4 regions of the Paenibacillus sp. FSL R10-2778 genome follow, and region 1 is predicted to be linked to each of the others. Evidence: riboswitches for the same ligand, from Rfam matches in the RefSeq annotation. Region 1 holds a riboswitch; each other region holds the start of a gene.
The links. A riboswitch is a leader RNA that binds a small molecule or an ion and turns the genes downstream of it on or off. The one in region 1 is predicted to bind thiamine pyrophosphate.
Positions count from the first base shown of each region.

Region 1 (3,849 bases):
TGATTCCAATAAAACTTTATGGTTATAAGCCAACAATCCGGGACATGGGAGCCCCTGTAGATACAATCTTTTCTGTTGAGAAAAAGCAAAGTTCAGCTCTTCTGGGTTATACAATTTATATCTTTTTTTGTTGTATTGTTTAAGTAGAAATGGTCCTGAATCCGTTATGATTTTCCATTTAAGATTTAACCAGCCACGTTTTATTGGGGTAGCATGAAGGACTTTCAATCCAAAAAAATGATAGAAACTATTACTTAAATCCTCTAAAATGGCTTCCTCTGAACGAATCGCTTCCATTTCATCAACTCCTATCTATTCAAAGTATAAAAGAAGAAGCCGCCAATGACGACTTCTTTTAGATATTTCTTTTTAGCAGAAAAAGTTATCTATAAATGAGGCTCCCGCCTTGGAGAAACTCTTGCGCCTTCTCTTGCATTCCTGATTCAATTCTCGTCGTATTCCGGATATTATGAGAGATCTTCATACTGCAAAATTTCGGCCCGCACATGGAACAGAAATGAGCTGTTTTAGCGCCTTCCGCAGGCAATGTCTCATCATGATATTCGAGCGCTCGCTCAGGATCTAACGATAAATGAAATTGATCACGCCAACGAAATTCAAAACGGGCTTTCGAAAGAGCATTATCCCGGTCTTGTGCTCCTTTATGCCCTTTCGCCAAATCTGCGGCATGAGCCGCTATTTTATAAGTAATGACCCCTATACGTACATCTTCCTTATTAGGCAGGCCAAGATGTTCCTTCGGAGTTACGTAACATAACATAGCTGTACCGAACCAACCAATCATCGCTGCACCTATAGCAGAGGTAATATGATCATAACCAGGCGCAATATCTGTAGTCAGTGGACCTAATGTATAAAAAGGGGCTTCGTTACAAGTTTCAAGTTGCTTATCCATATTCTCTTTAATCAAGTGCATCGGCACATGTCCTGGACCCTCTACCATCACCTGTACATCATGACTCCAAGCTATAGCTGTTAATTCACCTAACGTCTCTAACTCGGCAAATTGTGCTTCATCATTCGCATCAGCAATCGAACCCGGACGTAATCCATCGCCTAGGGAAAAAGAAACATCGTACAGCTTCATGATTTCACATATCTCTTCAAAATGTGTATATAAAAAGTTCTCTTGATGATGCGCAAGACACCATGCCGCCATGATGGAGCCACCTCTTGAAACAATGCCTGTCATACGTTGTACCGTCAACGGGATATAACGAAGCAGAACCCCCGCATGAATGGTAAAATAATCAACCCCTTGCTCCGCTTGCTCAATGAGCGTATCACGGTACACTTCCCATGTTAAATCTTCCGCTTTCCCATTCACTTTTTCCAACGCTTGATAGATAGGCACCGTTCCAATAGGAACAGGAGAATTACGGATGATCCACTCGCGTGTCGTATGGATGTTTTTACCTGTGGAGAGATCCATTATATTATCTGCACCCCAGCGGGTGGCCCATCTCATCTTCTCTACCTCTTCTTCTATGGATGAGGATACTGCGGAATTTCCTATATTGGCATTGATCTTCACTAAAAAATTGCGTCCAATAATCATTGGTTCACTCTCTGGATGATTGATATTCGCTGGAATGATGGCGCGGCCGCGGGCTACTTCATCTCTTACAAATTCCGGTGTCACATTCTCACGAATCGCAACGTATTCCATTTCCGAAGTAATAATCCCTTTGCGTGCATAATGCATTTGAGAGACATTACGCCCCTTTTTCGCTCGCAAAGGTTTTCTATGGAGCGCTGGAAACACTTCCGCCACAGCTTTTCCCGTTGCATTCCCGTTATCTTCAGGCTTCACGGTTCTTCCTTCGTACGCTTCCGCATCCCCTCGTTCCTCAATCCAGCTTAGACGATTGGGCTCTAACCCCTGACGAATATCAGTATGAATATTAGCATCCGTATAAGCCCCGCTTGTGTCATAGACATGAATTGGAGCATTCTCCTCTTCGCCGTCTATGCCCGCAGTTGGACTAAGTGAGATCTCCCGCATAGGCACCTGAATATCAGGCCGTGAACCCTTTACATACACTTTTTGACTTGCTGGAAAAGCTGATAGATTGATTGGATCGTTGTTCAATTCGCTTGTCATCTCAATTCCTCCTATAAGGTGATTTGATCAAGCGGAGACGGTCTACTCCCCACACATAGAAAAGGCCACATCTGTATAAGATGCGGCCTTAGAGTAGACAAATAGAAATAGAGCTCCATTTCCTCCGCTGGCATTATCCAGATCAGGTTTGACGGTCGATAGTTATAACTATCCTCTCAGCCTGGTTCCACCAAGCTCCCGTGACTATATAATTGCTACTTCAAAGTATAACCGAAAAGAGAGAATTATCCAAATCTACTCAAATGTGAGATCAATGTATACGTTAGTTTAACACCAATACCCCAAATCCTTCCAGAAGCACCTCGCCCGACAATGTTGTGCCGCTCAGTAAATCTGTTTTGGTCTCATGAAGATGGATCGTGACAGGAGTCTCACTATAATTAAGCAAAAAAGCATAACTGGAAGAAGCTCCGGTACGGACTTGCAGCTCTACCTCTTCTGGGAGCTCCAGCCAATCTGCTGGCGATTGTAGATCAATTAAATTTATGATCTCAGCCGCTGCCTGTTCATTAAATACGGCTCCGTAATACCAAACCTCACCCTTGCCGCGACGATTTCTAGTTACCGCCGGTTTTCCCGCATAATAATCAGAGGCGTAAACCGCCATCACTTCAACCGAAGCTTCCTCTATTTTGAGAATATCATTAAAGTCATCTGCTCCTGTAACGACTTCGGTCACGCCCGACCAGCTAATTGTTGTTGGCTGACGACTGCCCTTAACCATTGTGAATTCTTCAACTGTGATCCCGCATAGATCCTTAGCAGCACCTGGGAAAGGACGCATATAACATTGTCCGCGCTCATCCTTATAGCCGGTTCTACAGCCGAAGATCAGTTTGCCGCCTTGCTGAACATATTCATCCAGCAGTGCTGCTGTCTCATCTGTCATAATCGCTGGGTGAGGATAGATAAGCACGTCGTACCTTGCAAGCTCCTCCAGCGTTGTTTTTTTGCGTAAATAGAGTACGTCATTCGGGATATGCTTCCGCTGAAGCGCCTTGTACCACTCCTTATTGCTCTTCCACATAAACGGGCCATGCCAAACATCGTATTCTCCATCCCACTCATTGTCATAATCACGAACAATAGCAATGTTAGCCTGATTACGAGTACCGACAAACGCATGACCTGCTGCTGCCAGCTCCTGACCGATCTGCCCCGCTTCCCGCACTCTCCGGTTAGGCTGATTATGATAGTCATTGATTCCATGCCAATAAATTTCATTGCCCATCGTAGCTGTCCGCCAGCGGAAATATAACACCATATCTGCTCCATGAGCGATCGACTGATAAGTCCATAACCGCATCTGCCCGGGCTTTGGAGAAGGCATATCCATCCGGTTCACCCAGCCACCCGGGCCCGACTGCTGCTCCATAATGCAGAAATTCGGGGATATCGAACGAACAACAGATAACGACAGTCCCCAGCCTCTATCATTCAGCGGATTCCGCTCATTCGGGTCATAAAAAATAGTAGAGAACTGAGGATAGGAATCATAGCTGAAGAAATCCAACAGTTCATCCGTCATTTCATGGCTATCGAGATGCCCGAACAGACCGTTCGTGGTTACCCACTGCTTAGGGGCAAGTTTACGGATGATATCCGCTTGGTTTTTGGCAAAAGAAATTGTATTGTCCGAAATAAACCGTTTTTCATCCAATGCCTGATGAGGATTGGGTTGCTTCGGTACTGGAGTCGGACGT
Region 1 is NZ_CP151956.1:6,179,183-6,183,031, forward strand. Features, by position in the region: gene NST40_RS27625 (phosphotransferase) at 1-297, opposite strand, end outside; gene thiC (phosphomethylpyrimidine synthase ThiC) at 383-2,125, opposite strand; TPP riboswitch at 2,229-2,337, opposite strand; gene NST40_RS27635 (beta-galactosidase) at 2,409-3,849, opposite strand, start outside.

Region 2 (3,849 bases), 2.9 Mb from region 1:
AGCAGTAGTGCCAGGAGCTCCTGGCTATGATTCGAATCTGGAGCCAGGAGCTAGAGGTGCGATGTACTATCCTCTTGTATCCTGGACGCAGCTTGTTGATACAGGGGACATTTCTCCTTATTTAATTTCAAAAGTGAAAAGTGCATATGAATTAGGACTCATTAGATCTGAAGTGGGGATTACCAGAGGCGAAATGGTCAATGGGACAGAACTAGAACCTAAAGCAATAGTGACCCGGGAGAAAGCGGCCAAAGCTCTTTACTTTATGTGGGTGCTGGAACATGAAGTGAATGCAGAAAATCATGTTTCTTCTCTAAAATAGTCAGGGTGAACAATTCAAGGCACAGCAGCGATGCTGTGTCTATTTGTATGCAGTGAATTCCTCTCCACTTACAGCAGTGTATCTCTCGCGGTTGTTTATTTCTACTTTCATTGTGGTAAGTAAGATTCGTAAAGCGATTTAAGAAAATGACAAACCCAGCGTATAAACGTGCATAGTTGTGCCATCCTAAGACGATCAGTTAACTATCAATTTGCTTAACGAGAGGAGATAGGGAAGATGTCAGGCAACAATAAACAAGCTACAAAAACCTTACCCCCACAGGAGCAGCATCATCAGCCAGGGATTGAGAGTGAAATGACGCCGCTGCCCAAATACGAGCCGGCAAATTATAAAGCAGCAGGTAAACTGCAAGACAAGGCGGCGTTAATTACCGGTGGAGACAGCGGAATTGGGCGTGCAGTTGCTGTGCTTTTTGCTAAAGAAGGCGCTGATGTGGTCATTTCATATCTTAATGAACACTCAGATGCAGAGGAAACTAAACGTCAGGTCGAGCAGGAAGGCCGCAAATGTATCCTAATTCCAGGTGATATCGGTGACGAGAAATTCTGTAAGGATCTTATTAAACAGACGGTGGAGGGCTTAGGAAAGCTTGATATTCTCATCAATAACGCGGCAGAGCAACATCCGCAAGCTAAGATCGAGGATATTACTTCCGAGCAGCTTGAGCGTACTTTCCGTACGAATATATTTGCGATGTTCTATTTAACAAAAGCAGCTATGCCTCATTTAAAAGCAGGATCTACAATTATAAATACAACTTCAATTACCGCTTATCGCGGAAGCCCGCAGCTGCTGGACTATTCATCAACTAAAGGAGCTATTCTTAGCTTCACACGATCCTTGTCCACGAATCTGGCAGAGAAGGGCATACGGGTAAACGGTGTTGCACCAGGTCCAATCTGGACACCGCTGATTCCCTCTACCTTTGATGCAAAACAGGTTAGCGAGTTTGGAGGTACACAGCCTATGAAACGGCCTGGACAACCAGAAGAGCTGGCACCAGCCTATGTATATCTGGCCTCTGACGATTCCAGTTATGTGACTGGACAGGTTATTCATGTAAATGGTGGCGAGGTAGTAAACGGTTAGATTAGAACAGCTAATGTGAATAAATGGGTGTATTTCAATAAAAAAATATGTTACTATAACCACGTTAGCATTTTAAAATTGTATATTTATGTCACTAGGGGTGCCGATTGGCTGAGACGGAATGGATTTCCGGACCCTTTGAACCTGATCTGGTTAAGACCAGCGTAGGGAAGTGGAGAACGAATTTCTGTTATCGGGCTATTTGTAGTGCCGTCTATATACAGATTCTGACTGCCTTCCTTACGGGGGCAGTTTTTTTGTTTTTTACTGACCTACAGGGAAGTGAGAGAGGAGATCGTGATGTTGCAAGCTGAGATCCATCTAATATCAGACGGCAAGCTACAGCTGAGACATTTTGTTGAACTAGCTGTCACGGTGCAGACATGGGTCGATTATATTCACCTGAGAGATAAGCAATGTCCTGCATGCGAACTGCTCGCTGCGGCACAGCAGCTGTTGGCTGCCGGTATGCCCGCTACCAAACTGATAATCAACGACCGGATCGATGTAGCCTTGGCAGCTGGTGCCGCGGGGGTTCAGTTGGCTTGGCACAGTCTGAGTCCGGTTACAGCCCGGCGAATTGCACCTCAGCTTCGGCTGGGGAGATCGGTTCATTCTCCGGAAGAAGCGGCGAATGCCTCAGAGCAGGGAGCTGATTATTGCTTGTTTGGTCATGTATTTCCCTCGGATAGCAAGTTAGGGCTGCCCGCACGTGGGTTAGAGCTGCTTGCAGAAACGGTGAAGACCAGCTCTATTCCTGTAATTGCGATTGGCGGAATTAGCCCCGCTAATGCGGCGCAGATCATCAGGAAAGGTGCGGCAGGAGTTGCTGTGATGTCCGGTATTTGTGGAGCGGATGATCCTTATGAGGCCGCCAAAGCTATTCATAAGGCGGTTCATTCATAGCCTGAAGGTAACAGCATGGGCGAAGGGGGTGATTCAGAATGAAGCTGTTGATTAACGGGAAATCCGCAGAGTGTTCTGGTGGTATTCAAACTATAGCTGATTTGATCAGTCTTCCTGAGTGGTCGGGTCGTCTGATGATCATTGAGCTGAATGGAGAAATTGTCAGTAAGGAGAATTATGAAAGTACTGCTCTGAGCGAGGATGATCGTTTGGAACTGGTGCACTTTGTTGGTGGGGGTTGAGATGGAGCGGTATAGAATTTTGAGAAATTTATAAGAACCAAAGGGAGGTAATTTCATGCATGACCCGTTACATATTGGCGGCATCGAATTAACCAGTAGATTATTTATCGGAACCGGAAAATATAGCCGGAATACGCTGATCCCCGAAGTGATTGCTAGCTCTGGTTCTCAGGTGATTACTGTAGCGCTTCGCCGAGTGGACCCGCAAGGTGGAGCAGAAAATATCATGAACCACATTCCCGGTCACATGACTCTTCTGCCTAATACCTCAGGAGCGCGTACAGCGGAAGAGGCAGTCCGTATTGCAAGATTAGCAAGAGCTGCGGGACTGGGGAACTGGGTCAAGATCGAAGTGATCAATGATCAGAAATACCTGCTTCCAGATAATCTGGAGACCATACGAGCTACAGAGATTTTAGCAGCGGAGGGTTTTGTAGTACTGCCTTATATGAGTCCGGACCTTTCGGCTGCTTTACGTCTGAGAGATGCCGGTGCTGCTGCTGTGATGCCGCTTGGTGCGCCGATCGGAACGAATCGCGGCCTGCGCACCAAGGAGCTTGTGCGTATTCTTATTGAAGAAGTGAATTTGCCGATTATTGTAGACGCCGGGATTGGCAAGCCCTCGGAAGCGGCGGAAGCAATGGAGATGGGGGCCGCTGCTGTTCTGCTTAATACGGCTATTGCAACGGCACGTAATCCGCTCGTCATGGCGGAAGCGTTCCGCGAGGCGATATCCGCTGGCCGCAAAGCTTATTTGGCAGGACTCGGTCCTGTAGAAGAAGTTGCTTTTGCTTCGTCACCGTTGACTGGATTTTTGAACTGAATTTGATAGGTCACGAAAGGAGGGAGGATTAGCATGAGCTTTTTTGACACACTGGCCCGCTTGGAGCAGTATCCTTATGAGCAGCTGTGGAAGGAGTTCCGGGAGGATGACGTTAGGCGGGCGCTTGGAAAAGACAAGCTGAACGAAAATGATTTGCTGGCATTGCTCTCTCCGGCAGCAACGCCGCTGCTAGAGGAGATGGCGTTGGCTGCACAGCGACTGACCCGTGCACATTTTGGTTATTCGATGCAGCTGTTCACACCGATGTATCTTGCGGATTTTTGTGTGAATCATTGTACCTACTGCAGCTTCAGCTCCATTTATGATTTTCCGCGCAAAAAGCTGTCCTTGGAGGAGGTTCGCAGGGAGGCTGAGAAGATTGCAGCTACAGGTCTGCGGCATATCCTCATTTTGACTGGTGAATCGCGCCGGGAGAATCCTGTCTC
Region 2 is NZ_CP151956.1:2,192,913-2,196,761, forward strand. Features, by position in the region: gene NST40_RS09500 (GDSL-type esterase/lipase family protein) at 1-322, shown strand, start outside; gene NST40_RS09505 (SDR family oxidoreductase) at 560-1,432, shown strand; TPP riboswitch at 1,519-1,620, shown strand; gene NST40_RS09510 (thiamine phosphate synthase) at 1,733-2,338, shown strand; gene thiS (sulfur carrier protein ThiS) at 2,377-2,580, shown strand; gene NST40_RS09520 (thiazole synthase) at 2,636-3,403, shown strand; gene thiH (2-iminoacetate synthase ThiH) at 3,437-3,849, shown strand, end outside.
Region 2: linked by a shared signal. The riboswitch ahead of NST40_RS09510 (thiamine phosphate synthase) and the one ahead of thiC (phosphomethylpyrimidine synthase ThiC) in region 1 are both predicted to bind thiamine pyrophosphate.

Region 3 (3,849 bases), 3.3 Mb from region 1:
TCAAGACTTTTTTTCTCAATCTCCTTGTCGAGCGGTGAAGTTGCATCTTCATGTGCAATCAGTAAATCCAGGGCTTGTTCAGGATTCTGCTCCACAAATTCCTGTCCTTTTGTTATGGCATTTAGAAATTTTTTAAAGTAGGCTTCAGAATTTTGCAATCCTTGTTCGCTGGCCACCAGCACAAGCTCATAATAGTCAGGGACTCCGTAATCCGTTGGATTAAGCGAGGTGACCGGATGTCCCTCTTTTTCAAGGATCAGTTGTTCATGGTTGATGAACCCGCCCATTATTGCGTCCACTTGTCCTGTAGAGATCGCAGGGATAAGGTCAAAACCTACATCAATCAGCTTGGCGGATGAAGGATTGCCTCCATCACTCTGGATCATTGTCCGAATCATCGCTTCATAGAGCGGAATAGAGGAATAGCCGATTTGTTTTCCTGCGAGCTCTTTGGGACTATGAATACTGCCTGCCTGAGGAACCATCAGATGATTCAGTGGATGCCGCACGATAGCTGCAATCGAACGTACAGGAATTTTCTCGCCGCGTGCCATAAGCACCTGTGGCTGATAGCTGAGCGCTAGATCAATTTGATTTGCTGCTACAAGCTTTAGGGCGTCATTGCTGTCCGCAGGCATTTTGATCTCGACATCCAAACCTTCCTCTTGGAAAAAACCTTGCTGTTGCGCAGCGTATAGAAAGGAATGAACGGCATTGGGATACCAATCAAGCATAATCGTCAGCTTGTGTGACTGCTTATTTTCGGAATTGGAGGAACCGGTTTGGGAGTTGTTATTTAGCTTGTCTGCCTTCCCGCAGCTGCTTAAGAGCAAAAGTGTGCATACTAGAAATACAGAAATAAGTCCTCGTTGTGGTGATTTTAAATGATTCATTGGTTAGATCCTCTTTTCTTTAAAAATAATTGTTCGAGTAAAGCTATCGCCAGAAAAAGCACAACACCAAGCGCGGACAGCAGAAATACAGCCGCGAACATTTCATCGCTCTGCATATTTCCGGCCGTTCTGCGGCTGAAGTAACCGAGTCCTTTACTGCCGCCGAGCCATTCCCCGATAGTAGCTCCGATGACGCAGTATACAATGGATAGCTTTAAGCCAGAGAAAAAAGCAGGCAACGCCAGTGGAATTTGGGTTTTGACAAGCAGCTGCCAGCGGTTTGCACCAAATGTTAATAATAAGTCCTTGTAAGTCTGGCCACTTGTACGAAGTCCATCATATGTACTCACTACGACTGGAAAAAAAGCCGTTAAAAACACCACAGCCACTTTGCTCCACAGCGAATATCCGAACCACATAATAAAAATGGGGGATAGCGCAATTAATGGGACCGTCTGGCTAATGATAAGGAAGGGATAGATGGCCTTTTCTACGGGGCGAAACAGGAACATTCCAATGCCCAGCAATACACCACAAACCACAGAAAGGACAAAACCTACCAGTATCTCCTGCAACGTCGCTAATAAATGTTGTCCGAATAACAATTGCCTGTGCTCGATCAATGCGATGCCAATAGATGAAGGTGCAGGGAGAATAAAGGCTGGAATCAAGTGAAGGCGAACAGCTGACTCCCAGATTACAAGAATGAGCAGTACCAGAAGAAGGAAGGGAGCATAGTTGTCTAGATGTTTTTTAAAAGGTATAGGTTGCATGCAATCTTCGCTCCAACTCTGCCCGTAGTGCTATAAACCGGGGTTCATAGTTCATCTTATAATGTCTTGGTTTTGGTAGATCGACAATGATCTCCTGTAATTCGCTGTGCGCACCGCCAGATAATAAATAAATCCGGTCACTGAGCAATAGTGCTTCTTCCAGATCATGAGTGATGAGCATAATCGTCTGATTCAGTTCACCCCATAACTCCACAGCCAACGGTGTATCTCACGTTTGGTCATGGCATCGAGAGCGCCAAAGGGCTCATCCAGCAGCATAAGACCACTTCCGCCTCCAGCCACTAAGGTGCGCAGAAATGCTACTCGCTGTTTCATACCTCCCGAAAGTTCATGGGGATAAGCCTTCTCTACATCTGTTAAGCCGAAGCGGGCCAACATTTCCCGAATCTGAGTGATCGTTTTCTGTTTACTAAATCTGGGCTTGATCTCCCAGGGCAAAAGGCAGTTGTCGAGCACTGTTCTCCAAGGCAGCAATAAATCCTGCTGAGGCATATAAGCGATCTGACCTAAACGACTAGCGGTTGAGGGGAGCGTAGGGAGTTTTATTTTTCCATGAGTAGGTTCGAGTAAACCGGCAACCGTTTTGAAAAATGTGCTTTTCCCGCATCCGCTAGCACCTACTACGGAGACGAATTCCCCTTGCCTGATATCCATGGATAGATTTGCGAATACAGGGGGTTGTTCAGTTTCCGGAAAAGAGTAGGTTAGGCCTTGCATAGATAAAATGGTCGTGATGATCTAACCTCCTAATATTTTTGTGGAGCGTCTAAACAAATAAAGACCCATCCATTTCCAGAGGAAATGAATGGGTCAAAAAGTTCATTCTGCATAATAACACTTAACATGCTTGATGAAAATTCTGCTCCACTTCCCTCCGCTGGTATGATCCAGATCAGGTTCCAAGGGTCCGGAGCTTGAAGCTCCGTCTCAGTCGGCCGACTCCCCTAGTGAAATAACAGGTCCATATTAATTTGTTTATAAATATACCATATCTTTCTGAGAAGTAAAGAGAGAAAGAAGTGAAGGATTAATCCAAGATTGGGTAAGATATAAGTAGAAATCTAGTTAATATTACAATTCCGATGTATATTATCGGAAAAAAGTATTGACGATCATGTGATGGCAGTGTACTATTCAATTTACCGGAAAAAAACTGGATAGAGAGAGGGGATTTAATAATGAAAAAATGGAGTCTAACTATTATATTGGCGTTAACCGTGGTTCTTGTAGCGGCTTGCGGCAATAATTCGAATACCAATACGGCTGCTGAACCAACAGCTGGAACGAATGGTGGAGCAGCATCTTCAGCGCAAAACAGTTTGGAGGCTGTGAAGGCCAGCGGCAAATTGCGGATAGGTACAGAAGGGACTTATGCACCTTTTACTTATCATGACACTGCGGGGAAATTGACGGGTTTTGACGTGGAAATTGCCGAAGAAGTAGCCAAACGTTTAGGTGTTGAAGCTGAATTTTTTGAAACTCAGTGGGATGGTATTTTTGCTGGGATGGATGCGAAACGGTTTGATGTCATTTTTAATGAAGTTTCCATTAACGAAGATCGCAAAGTGAAATATGATTTCTCTGAACCCTATATTGTATCCAAGGCAGTATTGATCGTGAGCGAAAACAATGAGGATATTAAGACCTTTGCTGATCTAAAGGGTAAAAAAGCCGGACAATCCCTGACCAGTAACTTATCCGACATCGCTCGTGAGAACGGTGCTGAAATCGTAGCTACGGACGGTTTCAATCAAGCGATGGATCTGCTGACTTCGGGACGTATTGATGCAACTGTGAATGATGGCTTGTCTTATCTGGATCTGAAAAAACAAAAACCAGATGCAAAAATTAAAGTGGTTGATGAGATTCCTGAAGGCTCACAAAGTGCTGCGGTATTCCTGAAAGGCAATGATGAGCTGGTGAATGCGGTCAGTGATGCGATTAAAGAGATGAAAAGTGATGGAACGTACTTGAAAATTTCCGAGAAATACTTTGGAGCTGACGTTTCGAAATAATACAAGGCTAGCAAGGCTAATTAAGCCTAGAAGCTAAAAAGGATGTCTGAATAATGGATGACCGCAAAATACAAATTTTCTTAGATACACTGCTACCCCTGCTTAAAGCCGGGGTGGCTTTTACCATTCCGTTGGCGCTACTTTCCT
Region 3 is NZ_CP151956.1:2,891,590-2,895,438, forward strand. Features, by position in the region: gene NST40_RS12670 (ABC transporter substrate-binding protein) at 1-893, opposite strand, end outside; gene NST40_RS12675 (ABC transporter permease) at 890-1,666, opposite strand; gene NST40_RS12680 (hypothetical protein) at 1,647-1,886, opposite strand; gene NST40_RS12685 (ATP-binding cassette domain-containing protein) at 1,859-2,341, opposite strand; TPP riboswitch at 2,540-2,643, opposite strand; gene NST40_RS12690 (amino acid ABC transporter substrate-binding protein) at 2,866-3,702, shown strand; gene NST40_RS12695 (amino acid ABC transporter permease) at 3,756-3,849, shown strand, end outside.
Region 3: linked by a shared signal. The riboswitch ahead of NST40_RS12685 (ATP-binding cassette domain-containing protein) and the one ahead of thiC (phosphomethylpyrimidine synthase ThiC) in region 1 are both predicted to bind thiamine pyrophosphate.

Region 4 (3,849 bases), 1.2 Mb from region 1:
CCAGTGGATTCACTTGATGTTTAACACCGGATTTCTGAATGACCTCAATCGCTTTATCTACGTATGGGATGGAATCCTCATTGTTCGGAGTTTTTGGAATTACTTGAATGCTTAGTAGGGTGTTAGCCACAATAATCAATCCTCTCATTTTATAAGGTAAGTTCAAAAAGCCAACTTTGATAACGAAGTAATTCATTACAATTGTTGTTTACTCCGCCGGTAAAAAATCATTACTGAATGCACTAGCAGCATCCAGCGGTTTATCCAGCAACTTCAGATCATACATCCAGTCGCCGTAATTTTGCCAGACCTCGGTTTTTTGCTCGCCCCAGCGGGCAGCATCGTCCTTGTATTTTGGGCTAAGCCATTTTTGGCTAGCTAGGACAAGGTCGGCGTCCAGGTCAGGAACGGCCTTCGATAACATACCGGCAGCCTCTTCCGGATGATCTATGGCATATTGATAACCTTTTGATGTGGCTTTCATGAAGGCCTTCACCAGATCAGGATGATCTGCAATTTGCTTCTCACTCGTCGTCAGTACAGGCGTGTAATAATCGAGCTGCGGCGCATAATCCTTTAAGTACAGCATATCCAATGGCTCGCCACGTAACTCAGCCTCAACACCAGTCCAAGCGTAGAAAATCCAGGCGAAATCAATGTCACGTTTGACGGCGGTAAAATAATCAGCTTCACCGATACTGATCAGCTTCACCTTTTTCACATCGCCACCTTCAGGATCCATGATAGCTTTCATGGCTGCTTCTTCGGCCGGTGAGCCCCAGCCTCCGTAGGTTTTACCTTCAAAATCCTTTGGTGATTTAATATTGCGATCTACTGGAGCGGCGAATCCCGACGTATTATGCTGAATAATAGCTGCTATCGAGACAAGGGGTACGCCTTGTAGACGGGCTAGTGTTAATCCTTCTTGGGCGCTGATGCCAAATGCGGCTTCGCCAGAAGTAACCATAGTATCAGAACCCGCTGCGCCTGGCTGAACGATCTCGACGTCCAGACCTTCTTCAGCGTAGTAACCAAGATCCTTAGCTACGTATAGACCGGTATGATTTGTGTTCGGTGTCCAGTCGAGTGCGACTTTAACTTTGGTGAGCTCTTTTGGAGCATCCGTCCCAGCCGCAGCAGTTGGATCAGTAGCATTTGCTTTGTTTCCGGCTGTATTCCCATTGTTGCTGCCGCATCCGGCAATGGCAAGAATGAGTACACAGGTGAGGCACAACGTAAGTGCTTTTTTAAGGTGCATGTCTTCTTCTCTCCTTTAAGGTTACAAGAATCCCGTCTTCACAACATGAACCGTAAAGTGTAGTATGTACGTTTTTCTACATCTTTTAGTGATCTTACAAAAAAAGCGCCCCGAGTGATCGGGACGCTGGCTTGGCGCAAGGTTAGTTAAGGTCACAGGGACCAGAACCAATTGGCGATTCCTACGCTGGCATTATCCAGATCAGGTATAAGGGTCAGTATCTTGTGGGATACAATCTCAGCCGGCCAATTCCAGCACCCCTGGTTCTATGAAGTTAACGGGTATTTCTATGTGCAATATAAGTAAGCATAAGTTTTGTACCCATACTTTATATCTTATATTTCTCGCATACGGTGTATTATAGACGGCTGTACTCGGAATGTCTAGTAGTGCACTCCTGAATTTTTCCAATCCAGTAGTTTCTTTTTTGCTAGTCTAGGTCTTTATATTTCTTGCGGTGACGCCGTTTAAGCTCACTAACCAGTGCCCCTAGCGTGAGGACAACGCTGATCAGAATCCCGCTCATGATCACGAAGAGGGCAAGAAATTCAAAGGGAGAATAACCAATCATTTTACTCCATTGAATCTTTCCATCCAAATCGTCAATGACCTGATTCATGCCGTAAATCCCGCTTACTACCGTAAATACAGTGAGAATCATCAGCAGATTATCCCGTCGCTTGGACTGAAACTTATCCTGATACTGAAACAGGTCATTTAAGGTTTCTTTCACTTCCTCGAACAAAGCATCGTTTCCGTATACTTTACGCAGCTGAAGAAATATCTCCCGGCCCTGCGACTGGGAAATCAACTCCAAGAAGTAGAACTTAGCCGAGAACTTATTGATGGAGTAGATTAGATTGTCTATTTCCTCATAATCATGATTAATCCGAAGTCGGGAGTGCATATTGGCGAGCTTTAGCAGAACGATTTTGTGGAAAATATTGAGTAAAAATCCGTAATAATATTGCCCGTACATCTGGTTGGCTAGACTAACAGCAATCTCCTGTTCAGCGCGGGTCATGCAGCAAAAAGTCTGCTCATTCATCATATAATACGTGTCTGGACCCCAGCGATTATAGGAGTGTTCATGACAATAGTTCGCAATATACGCTGGATCGCTGGCACTGGCATAGGGCTTTCCGTTTAGATCAATTCCATCAAGCTGTGAGGCACGATAGCGCAGATTTACACTAATCTCATCAGAGCTTTCTTCATTCTGAAAGCCATAAAAAGCTTGCACCTGCATTCTTTCATCTACGAAAAAAGGAAGGGTCTCGAAATAAGCCCCATTGATATCCGATTGATCCAGATATGGCTCCAGTCCATCCACCAAATTTCGGAAGACAAAATCCTCTACCATCTCATAGGTCTGTTCCCCGCAATGAATATAAGTGTAATCATCCTGTATGAAGGTATTCTCTAGCGCACGGAAACGATCTGCGAATTCTAGGGCAATACTAAAGGGAATTGAATCCCCCTCCAGCTGGACACGTATCGTCACGAATCCAAGCTGAAAAGGACATATGAATATATCCGTCGAGAGAATTTTGAAAAATATAGATTGCTGCGGAATCTCCAGAATGCAGTCGAGATTATTTACTCTGGAAAAACGGCGAAACGAGTCGGCATCCTTCCTGCGTGGAAAAAGGACATGTGCAGCAAACGGTAAATAGGTGCGCTCCATTCGTTCATGGGAAACACAGTAGCCATCTCCGTAGTAGGCAGCTTCAAGCTCTTTATTATCCAGAAAAAAACGTGTGAAGCCGTCGTCCTGTAATTGCTGGATAAGCTGCTTAGAATCGCCCTTTTTTATAGAAAAGGGAAATATAAACTGCATGAGCGCAGTATGTAACAAAGGCTCAGTTGAAGACTCATTCATTCATCGTCCATCCTTGTGCTCAGAATATGCTTATAGATCACATTACCCTAAAAGGATAACGTTGATACTGTTCTAAATACGGGAACTCTTTCCTTTCACCGCTTGCATGGACTGGAACCTCCATGCGGCAATGCTTAGCAGAAACAAGAAGGCGGCAAAAGCGGCGAGTAATCCGGCTGTTTGTGCCACTTCTAAATGGTCCATAGACCAGCCCATAAACAGAGGTAGCAAAGCACCGCCAACACCTCCGGAAGCAATCATAATGCTGGGTGTTGACTCTTCGGTGCCAGGCAGCATTTTGCTGGAGAAGACTAAAGCAATGGAGAAAATACCGGACATAAACAGCCCCAGCAGCAGAATTACAATGAAAGCAGCCATTCGATTGTCAGTGAACGGAAAGAGTGTCAGCAGTAACAAGGTTAGTAAACAGCTGCTGAGAATGTACACGCGATAAGATATTTTTTCGGCAATTACACCCGCAAACAATCTTCCTGTAGACATCGCCAGCCAAAAGAAAGTGACTGTCAGTGCTGCGGCAGACTCCGTCATCCCTAGCTTGGCAATAAAGATAGCCGGCATAAAGTTGACTAAACTCATCTCTGTGCCTACATAAAGAAAAAAGAAAACGATGAAGATCCCTAACAGAATCCATTGCTTACCTTTATACGGAAATTTTTTGTTAGAACGTGAGCTTGAGGATTGCGAATTG
Region 4 is NZ_CP151956.1:482,436-486,284, forward strand. Features, by position in the region: gene NST40_RS02150 (MTH1187 family thiamine-binding protein) at 1-130, opposite strand, end outside; gene NST40_RS02155 (ABC transporter substrate-binding protein) at 209-1,258, opposite strand; TPP riboswitch at 1,420-1,530, opposite strand; gene NST40_RS02160 (hypothetical protein) at 1,689-3,140, opposite strand; gene NST40_RS02165 (MFS transporter) at 3,213-3,849, opposite strand, start outside.
Region 4: linked by a shared signal. The riboswitch ahead of NST40_RS02155 (ABC transporter substrate-binding protein) and the one ahead of thiC (phosphomethylpyrimidine synthase ThiC) in region 1 are both predicted to bind thiamine pyrophosphate.